DNA from 2 places in the Paraliobacillus sediminis genome. Region 2 is predicted to be linked to the other one. Evidence: riboswitches for the same ligand, from Rfam matches in the RefSeq annotation. Region 2 holds a riboswitch; the other holds the start of a gene.
What was found. Region 2 has a riboswitch for S-adenosylmethionine ahead of D2K60_RS00835 (methionine ABC transporter ATP-binding protein). Riboswitches for the same ligand answer to the same signal wherever they lie in the genome.
Positions count from the first base shown of each region.

Region 1: another riboswitch for S-adenosylmethionine. It lies ahead of D2K60_RS03805 (bifunctional homocysteine S-methyltransferase/methylenetetrahydrofolate reductase); the one in region 2 lies ahead of D2K60_RS00835 (methionine ABC transporter ATP-binding protein).

Region 1 covers NZ_QJSI01000001.1:879,179-883,678, forward strand. The annotation lists gene metE (5-methyltetrahydropteroyltriglutamate--homocysteine S-methyltransferase) at 1-44, opposite strand, end outside; gene D2K60_RS03805 (bifunctional homocysteine S-methyltransferase/methylenetetrahydrofolate reductase) at 76-1,920, opposite strand; SAM riboswitch class I at 2,022-2,129, opposite strand; gene D2K60_RS03810 (hypothetical protein) at 2,342-3,991, opposite strand; gene D2K60_RS03815 (YesL family protein) at 4,379-4,500, shown strand, end outside.
Region 2 covers NZ_QJSI01000001.1:178,234-182,733, reverse strand. The annotation lists gene D2K60_RS00840 (methionine ABC transporter permease) at 1-400, opposite strand, end outside; gene D2K60_RS00835 (methionine ABC transporter ATP-binding protein) at 390-1,424, opposite strand; SAM riboswitch class I at 1,545-1,646, opposite strand; gene solA (N-methyl-L-tryptophan oxidase) at 1,749-2,885, opposite strand; gene D2K60_RS00825 (glycoside hydrolase family 1 protein) at 3,205-4,500, opposite strand, start outside.

The DNA.
Region 1 (4,500 bases), 700 kb from region 2:
CCGATTCGCGGATAACCTAGATTGGAACTAATTACTTTTGTCATCTATAAACCTCCATTTAAATTTAAACTCGTATTATAGAATTAATTTTTGTACATTTGCCACTTTTTGTTTGATATATTTTGATAGTTCGACTGTGATGTCATAGCGCATAAAGGGTGTTACCAAATAGATGCCATTAAAATGTTCAAAAGCGACATCAATTAATTCTTTTGCTATCGACATGCCTTCTTGTTCTGCTAGTATTCTATTCTCTCCTGTTGCCTTCATTCGTTGACGGACGTCATCTGTTAGTTTCATACCTGGTACTTCGTGATGTAGAAATTCTGCATTTCGTGAGGATGTTAATGGCATAATGCCGACATAGATTGGCTTACTTATATGTTCTGTTGCCTGTTTAAGCGCCTCAATCTGTTCGGGTTGATAAATTGGTTGGGTCAGAAAATAATCTGCGCCGCAATCAATTTTTTTCTCTAACCTGCGCACTGCTTTATCAAGATGATGAACATTGGGGTTAAAAGCTGCTGCGATTTGAAAAGATGTTTTTTCATTTAATGACTTGCCTGAAAATGAAATACCTTCATTACATTGTTTGATTAGCCTAATCAATTCAAAGGATGTTGCGTCAAATACAGACGATGCACCTGGAAAACCACCTATTTTAGTTGGATCCCCGGTAATAGCTAAAATCTCATGAATACCCAGTGTGTGTAACCCCATTAAATGAGACTGTAAGCCGATTAAATTGCGGTCACGACAAGTTAGATGAAGAAGTGTTGTCATAGGTATTTTTTTCTGTTTTATTAGTGTTGCCATTGCTAGATTACTAATCCGTGGTGTGGCTAACGAATTATCAGCCATTGTTATTGCGTCAATGCCAACATCTTTTAATGCTTGCACACCTGCTAAATATTCTTTCGTTTGTAAATTCCTTGGTGGGTCTAATTCGACAATAATAGAATGTCTACGTTCGACAATTTGAGCTAGATCCAATTTTTTTCTAGTAGCTGATTCTTTTACTTCTACAATCTGATGGTGCTTAACGTCATTCTTTTCTACTAAAGGTGTGAGACCTTCGATACCTTTTACTAGTGCCTTAATGTGTTCGGGTGTGGTACCACAACAACCGCCAATTAATCGCACACCTTGATTACGAAATTCTCTAGCACATCGTTCAAAATAGTCAGGGTTATTGTTATAGATTAACTTCCCATCACTGTATGCTGGTAGACTCGCATTAGGATAAGCGGAAAGATAAGCCGTCTTTGGTAAGTCAACTGTTTTTAAAGATTCAATCATATAGTGTGGACCTAATCGGCAATTCACACCAATGATATCTGCACCAGCATCGTCTAATTGTGTTAACGCGTCATTTAACGGTGTGCCATTTTCTAATAGACCAATTTCATGCATGGAAATGTTCGTAATAATCGGAAGATCAGTTGCTTCTCTAGCAATGACTAAAACGGTTTTTAATTCTTCAAGGCTATAATACGTTTCTAAAAGAAGCCCATCTACACCTTCTAATAAAAGACAATAAAGCTGTTCACGAAAAATGCGCTTGATTTCCTCTATTGAACCAAGGTTTTTTTGACTTCCGCGAATACCGCCAATTGTTCCAACAACAAATGTATCCTTATTTGCAGCTCTTTTAGCTATTTTTACTGCTTGCGTGTTAATTTCTTTTACCTTATCTTCCAATCCATAACGTGCCAGTTTAATATAATTTGCACTGTACGTATTTGTTTGGATAACATTAGCTCCAGCTTCTACATACGCCTTATGTGTATGATAAATTTCTTCTGGATGGGTTAAATTTAATTCTTCAAAACAACGATCAACACCATGTGAGTATAACAAGGTACCCATAGCACCATCAGCAATTAGAATCTTTTCCTTCAGTGCGGTTAATAAATCCAATCGATCAAACCTCCTTTTTTAGTTTATTACGTCAAAAAACCCCCCTTCAATTAAGAAGAGGGGCAGTATTATAATTGTTTTCTATAATGACAGCCTTACTCTTCTTATCTTTCAAACATACGTCTGACGGAATTGGCACAGTACTTTTATGTAAAAAGTAAGCTGCCGAGGTATCAAAGGGCCGTTCCCTCCACCTCTCTTGATAAGAAGACTAACTATTTAGTTTTATGTTCCCTGTTATAGTAAGTTACATTCTAAAAAATGTCAACAGCTATAATGAAAATATTCAAACTATTTATTCGCTAAATAAAAGTCGTTTGTAATTATAAATATCATTGAATTGATCATAAAAACACATCATTACAGTTTTATCTATTCTACGTTGAAATCTCATCGATCGTTTAAAAGCTACCATAGGACCTTATATTGTGTAATCTGTAAAACGAACAGAATGCCCGTTGATGATTTGCTCTAACTTTCTAGACTTGGAATATGCTAGTTTAATAATATCTTCATGTAGTGACTTGTACATTATAGAAATGGAATCATCGCTAGTTTCGACAACAGTTTCTTGTGCTTTGATATGATTCTGGAATTGGTTAAAATTCATAATAGAAAAGTTTTCAGCTTCCTTTTTAGCGAGAATTTCCACAACAACCGCATGTTGATTGCCGTAACTTTTGACGAAAATAAGGTCATCTTTGTCAGTGATGGAATACGGTTGGTGAAGATAAATCGAGATATAAACGTCCTCAATATCAGCACATATATTTTTCTTTATACGCACCCATTTTGCTTTAGGTAAGAACCCAATAATAAATGGGTAATTAGTTTCATTAAGTTGATGATATAAAGACCCGACCACATTTTTATGATAGATTACCTGACTATTGGGACTTTGATGCCGCGCATCACCTTCTTGATACCCCTCGCCTGGATGAAAGAAATAAAGTTGATTTATCGAAAGGTTATTTTGAACTGGTAGAGAGACCCCCCAGCGATGCTGTTCATTTAAATATTCGTTGGTACGTTCCCACAATCCACCAACAGCATAAGAATCTGTAATATAAGCGTAATGGTGCAAGGCATCAAACGGATTTTCTGACTCTTCAAAACAGACGTTAACCTTCTTTTTTACTTCGATAGGAATGCTGTGATCTATGCTTAATTGGCGAATGGAATCAGGTGCTTGATAAGAAATAAATCCAGCTCCTTCTAAGCGGGTAATGATATTGGGCTTAGGTAAATCTCCAAATTGAATATAATCATTTAGTGTATTGGAGTACTTTGGAATATCATGTGGTAAAGAACGTGAATGAGAACCAATCCAAGCCCCTTTTAAGTAAAAAGTTGCTCGTTCTTTCCACAAAAAGTCTAATAGTTCTGTTAGTGTTTGTTTAATCGTTTCGTCTGTCATATGATTTCTGGCAAAATCAACTGATTGAATCCAATGCCACAACCAAGGAAGACTACCGTACTCTCTCAAACCGTTTTCTTTACTATGTGATAATACTGCTTTTATATTACTGTACCCAGTGCAAAGCATTGCTGTATCGTTAAAATGTTTGCCATACATTAATTGTAAAACAAATATTTTCGTTTCATGGTGTATGAATTGCTCAGGGTTTTGATTTAAAAGATCACTTTTATATATCGAAAACATCGCAGTTTCCATTTCAGTTAATAGATTACTAGAAAGTGAATCAGAATGTTTGTTATAAAAATGTAAAAGTAATCCACCAAAAAATTCAACAGGAAGTGTGTTAGGTTCCGCTAATTCAGGGTTTGGATCAAGGTTGAGTGGCCAATGTCCAAAGTATTCACTATGCTCATTTTGATCTTGAAGTTTTATACTGTGAAATAAAATATCCTCTGCTCGTTCCTTAGCAATTTTTTTGTCTGCAGTAAGTGAAATTCGATTATCTTGTGATGCGGTATATAAGTGCATCGCATAATAGAAGTTATCACGGATATCGTCTAAAAACCAGTAATTATTTTTAATAGGTGGTAATTCTAGTGCTTTTTCAGCAGCTAATTGTATTACTTGCATTTGTCTCTTCTCGAAACTCATATAGTTGTAATCTCCTTTCAATCTTTTCACAGATTATACAGGATGGATGAGGATTCAATGTTTGATATTCAGAAGTTGTAAAAAAAAAGCACATAATAGTAAAAAAAGAAGCAAGAAATATTCTATGGTTGGAATTTTTTTTGGTGTGGAAACTCATGAGTCGAAAAAACGAGTCTTAGAGAATAGCCTAGATTAAATAGAAAGAGATTACGAGGCGTAGACATTATAACTATTTCCAACCTACTAATGTGTGTGGTTAGTCTCTCGTTTCATAATAAGTAAAAAAAACAAAGATTATAGTCAAAAAATTTTCTATTATTGCAATTCCTTTTTTATTAAAATAAGCGTATAAGATAAAATTATAAAACTAGCAAAGGGGAGGGTATTATGGATTTTCAGGTTGGCTGGTCTGGAAAAATAGTAAGGATATGTGAGTGGATTTACCGATTAGCTTATCTTAATTTATTATGGCTGCTATTCATATTAATTGGATTTATCTTCATGGGATT
Region 2 (4,500 bases):
AAGGTGTTGCTCCCATTGCCTCAGCTAGTTCAATTGTACCTGGACTAACCTCTAGTAAGGAGTTTTCTACCAACCTTCCGATATACGGTGCCGTATAAAATACTAGCGGAACAATCGCAGCAGTTGTACCAATCGATGTACCTACAATGAGTCTGGTAAGCGGTAGAATTGCAACAATTAGAATTATAAATGGAATGGATCTAAGTACATTCACAATAACATTCAACACGTTAAACACTGCTTTATTTTCTAGAATGCCTCGTTCTCTCGTTATAACTAAAATGATTCCAAGTGGGATACCAATTAAAATTGAAATAAAGAAAGCGACAATAATCATGTATAATGTTTCGTTTAATGAACCGAATAGTTCTGGCCAAAACCATGCCCAATCAAACTGCATCTGATACCACCTCCTTGATCGTTACCTGCTTCCTTTTGATATAGTTAACCACGTTTTTAATCTCATTTGGCTCACCATTGAATTCGACAATAATATTACCAAAAGGCTGTTGCTGGATCTCTGTAATTGTTCCATAGATAACATTAATATCTACCGGGAATTTCTTGGCAACATCAGAGAGAAGTGGATCATTAGCAGACTCTCCTTTGTAAAGAATTCTGTAGACAGAATGGGACGCATCTTTTTCAAGTACTTTTTTCAATGTTGCTTCAGGTAGTGCATCATTTAACACTGTTCGAACAAAGCTCCTTGCAATTGATGTTTGCGGTTCTGTAAACAAGTTGATTGTCGTATCCTGTTCGACAATCATGCCACCATCTAGGACCGCGACTCGATCACAAATATCTCTAATTACATTCATCTCGTGTGTAATTAGTAAAATCGTAATACCTAGCTCATCACGGACCTGCTTTAACACTTCCAATACCGCATTTGTTGTATCTGGATCAAGCGCAGAAGTAGCCTCATCACATAACAAGACATGTGGATCTGTAGCAAGTGCTCTTGCAATACCAACTCTTTGCTTTTGTCCGCCAGAAAGCTGCTCAGGATAATGATCCACCTTGTCCCCTAAACCAACAAAAGAAAGAAGTTGCAGTACCTTTTCTTCGATTTTATCTTTTGAATACCCTTCTAAAATAAGTGGCATTGCCACATTTCCAAAAGCGGTTTTCGAATGTAGGAGATTAAACTGTTGAAATATCATCCCTATTTTCTTTCGTTCAGCTCTTAACTGCTTTGCGTCTAGTTTTGTTAAATCTTTTCCGTTCACAAAAACTTTACCGGAGGTCGGCTTTTCTAATAAATTCACACAACGAATTAAGGAACTTTTACCTGCGCCGCTGTAGCCAACTACACCGAAGATTTCTCCCTTTTTCACTTCAAGGTTAATCTCCTTTAAAGCCTCAACTGGGTTATTGCCACCCTCGCCATAAACCTTCCGAATTCCTTCCAGCACTAACATGAATCTCTACTCCTTTTGCACGCTCAAAGACGCTTCTGGTCAAGTTATTTTCATTCTATTTTTAACTCTGTAGACAAAAAAGAACCTAATTCTATCGAAAGAGGTTCTTGTATCTAAAAAACCTTATCTTCCAGAATAATCTCCTGTAGGATGTAGCACCTTTCTCTAAAGAAGGTTGCTGGATGTCATCGGGCCTTGTCCCTCCATCTCTCTTGATAAGCAATATTTAATTAGTAAATCCATTAGTTTAATCAATAATAACTACTGTTCACATAATTGTCAACAAAATGCGACAAAGCTTTCAGAATACAAAGTTTATAAAGTCTATGATTCAGAAAATCTTTTTATCGAAAATGGACTAATATCTAATGCTGACTCCTTATTCCCCGTCAATAATTGACTTAGAATTTCTCCGATCACACTACTAAATTTAAATCCATGTCCAGAGAAACCACAGGCAATCACCACATGGTCATGATTTGGATGCCGATCAATTATAAAATCTGAATCTGGTGTGTTCGTGTATGTGCATGCTTTTCCCATTTTGTGTTGGCCAAGTTTAGGCATACAACTTTTAGCAAAACTACTAACATCTTGTTCATCTTGTTCCTGTGTACCAAATGGATCAATGGCTTTGTCCATATCTCGTGGAATCCCTCCATCATGTCGGCCAATTTTAACTCCTGTCTGCGCTATGCTTGGAAATCCATAATAGGTTTCATTAGGTAACTCAAAAGAAAAGGCCGGAAACATATTAGAATGATACATACTTTCCTCTGTTTGAAACCAAGAAAACGTATTTCTTTGCTCTTCTAATGGTAGATCCAAACCGATTAGTGGAAGTAGCTTTCTTGTACCAGCACCTGGAGCCAAGATTAGCGATTCTGCGGTAAAAGTTTCTTCTGCTGTTTTCACCTCTACACTATTTCCAAAAATAGAGATAGCCGTTACAGGCGCGTTGACCTTAAGTACAGCACCATGCGCTTCCGCTTGGTTCCTAAAAGTTCTAATACAATTTTCGCTCATTAATACACCTGAATCTACTTCATAACAACCCATATAACCTTCAGGCACGTCAAAACCAGGCCACCTTTGATTAATTTCCTCAGCAGTTAAATGTTCTACATTAAGTGAGTAGTTTTCCGCACTATTAATTACGTTTTTCATAAATGGAGAATCAGGTTTTGCAATATTAATAACACCCGTTGGAATAAAAATTTGCTCGTCTGCCTGTTCTTGAAGATCATTCCATAGTTCCTGCGCACGTAATGCCATTTCCACATAGCTTTCCCCTTCGCCATAGGCATGCCGTATGATTCTAGTATCCCCGTGATGCGATCCATCTGCATGAGGGGGGTTATGAGAATCAATTAATAACACACGTTTCCCTTGTTTTGCTAAGTAATAGCCTGCAGCCATTCCCATCGAGCCTGCACCTACGATTATAACCTCATAATCCATATTATTTGACCTCCTTCAATGTTATCCCTCTATGTCATAATAATTTCAATAACTAGAATCATACCTCCATCTGAAACAAAATTCAATAGATGCAGGGGAACGGTTCTTTTCTTCCTTTTGGGAGTATCCTACCCAAACTTATTATAGTTGACTGCCCGTTATAAAAGATTTAGGAAGGCACTTTTTCTTATTAAAACCGCTGGCGCATAATGGAATTGATTCTAATACAAAAAAATGAGCAACATTGCCCGATACACTGGCCTTGTTGCTCTTAACTAAATATGTCTCAAAACCCTGGAATTAAAGACGGCATTTCATCTTATAAACTATCACCATTTGTTGCAATTACTTCTTTATACCAATTAAATGATTTTTTTCGCTTTCTTTCTAATGTACCATTACCGTAATCGTCTTGATCTACATAGATAAAACCATAACGTTTAGACATTTCTGACGTACTTGCAGCAATTAGATCGATACAACCCCAGCTTGTATAACCAATCACGTCAACACCTTCTTTTATCGCTATCCCCATCTGTTCAATATGGGCACGCAAATACTCTATCCGATAATCGTCATTAATAGAGCCATCTTCTTCTACTTTATCATAAGCTCCTAGTCCATTCTCAACAATAAATAATGGTACTTGATAACGGTCATATAGCTTTTTCAATGTAAGACGTAAACCTTTAGGATCAATTTGCCATCCCCAATCCGATGCTTCTAAGTAAGGATTTTTAACGCCACTAAAGAAGTTCCCCTTTTCTTTCTCTTTATCTGGTGCTCCGCTTGCAACCATTGTCATATAGTAGCTAAAGGATAAAAAGTCTACCGTATGCTGTAATAGTATTTCTTCGTCTCCTGGATGCATTTCAATAGTGATATTATTTTCCTCAAAATAGTTCAACATAAAACTCGGATAATAACCACGTACTTGAACATCCGTAAAGAATAGATTTTTTTGATCTTCTTCTAATGCCGCTAAAACATCATCTGGATTACACGTTTCTGGATATACCTCCATACGCGCCAACATACAGCCAATCATTGCATCAGGAATAATTTCGTGACATGCCTTTACAGCTCGTGCACTAGCCACAAATTGGTGATGTAACGCTTGATAAACAGCTTGGTCCTTATTCTCAACACGATCAACCAATATTCCGCTTCCAATGTAAGGAGAAAAAGTTGATACATTAATTTCGTTAAATGTTAACCAATATTTAACTTTATCTTTATACCGTTTAAATAACGTTTCAGAATAATGAACAAAGAAATCAACTAGACTTCGATCTGCCCAACCATTATATTTTTGCACTAAATAAAGTGGCATTTCGTAATGAGATATTGTCACTAACGGCTCAATATTGTATTTTAATAATTCATCAAACACTTTATCGTAGAATGCTAAACCTTCTTCATTAGGTTCTGTTTCATCACCATTTGGAAAAATACGAGGCCAAGAAATCGATAGGCGGAAAGTCTTAAAGCCCATTTCTGCATACAAAGCAATGTCTTCTTTATAGCGATGGTAAAAATCATTCCCACGGCGTTTGGGAAAGTTATCTCCTCTTTTTCCTTCTAACAACTCTTGTAATTCCTTTTCACTTGTAAC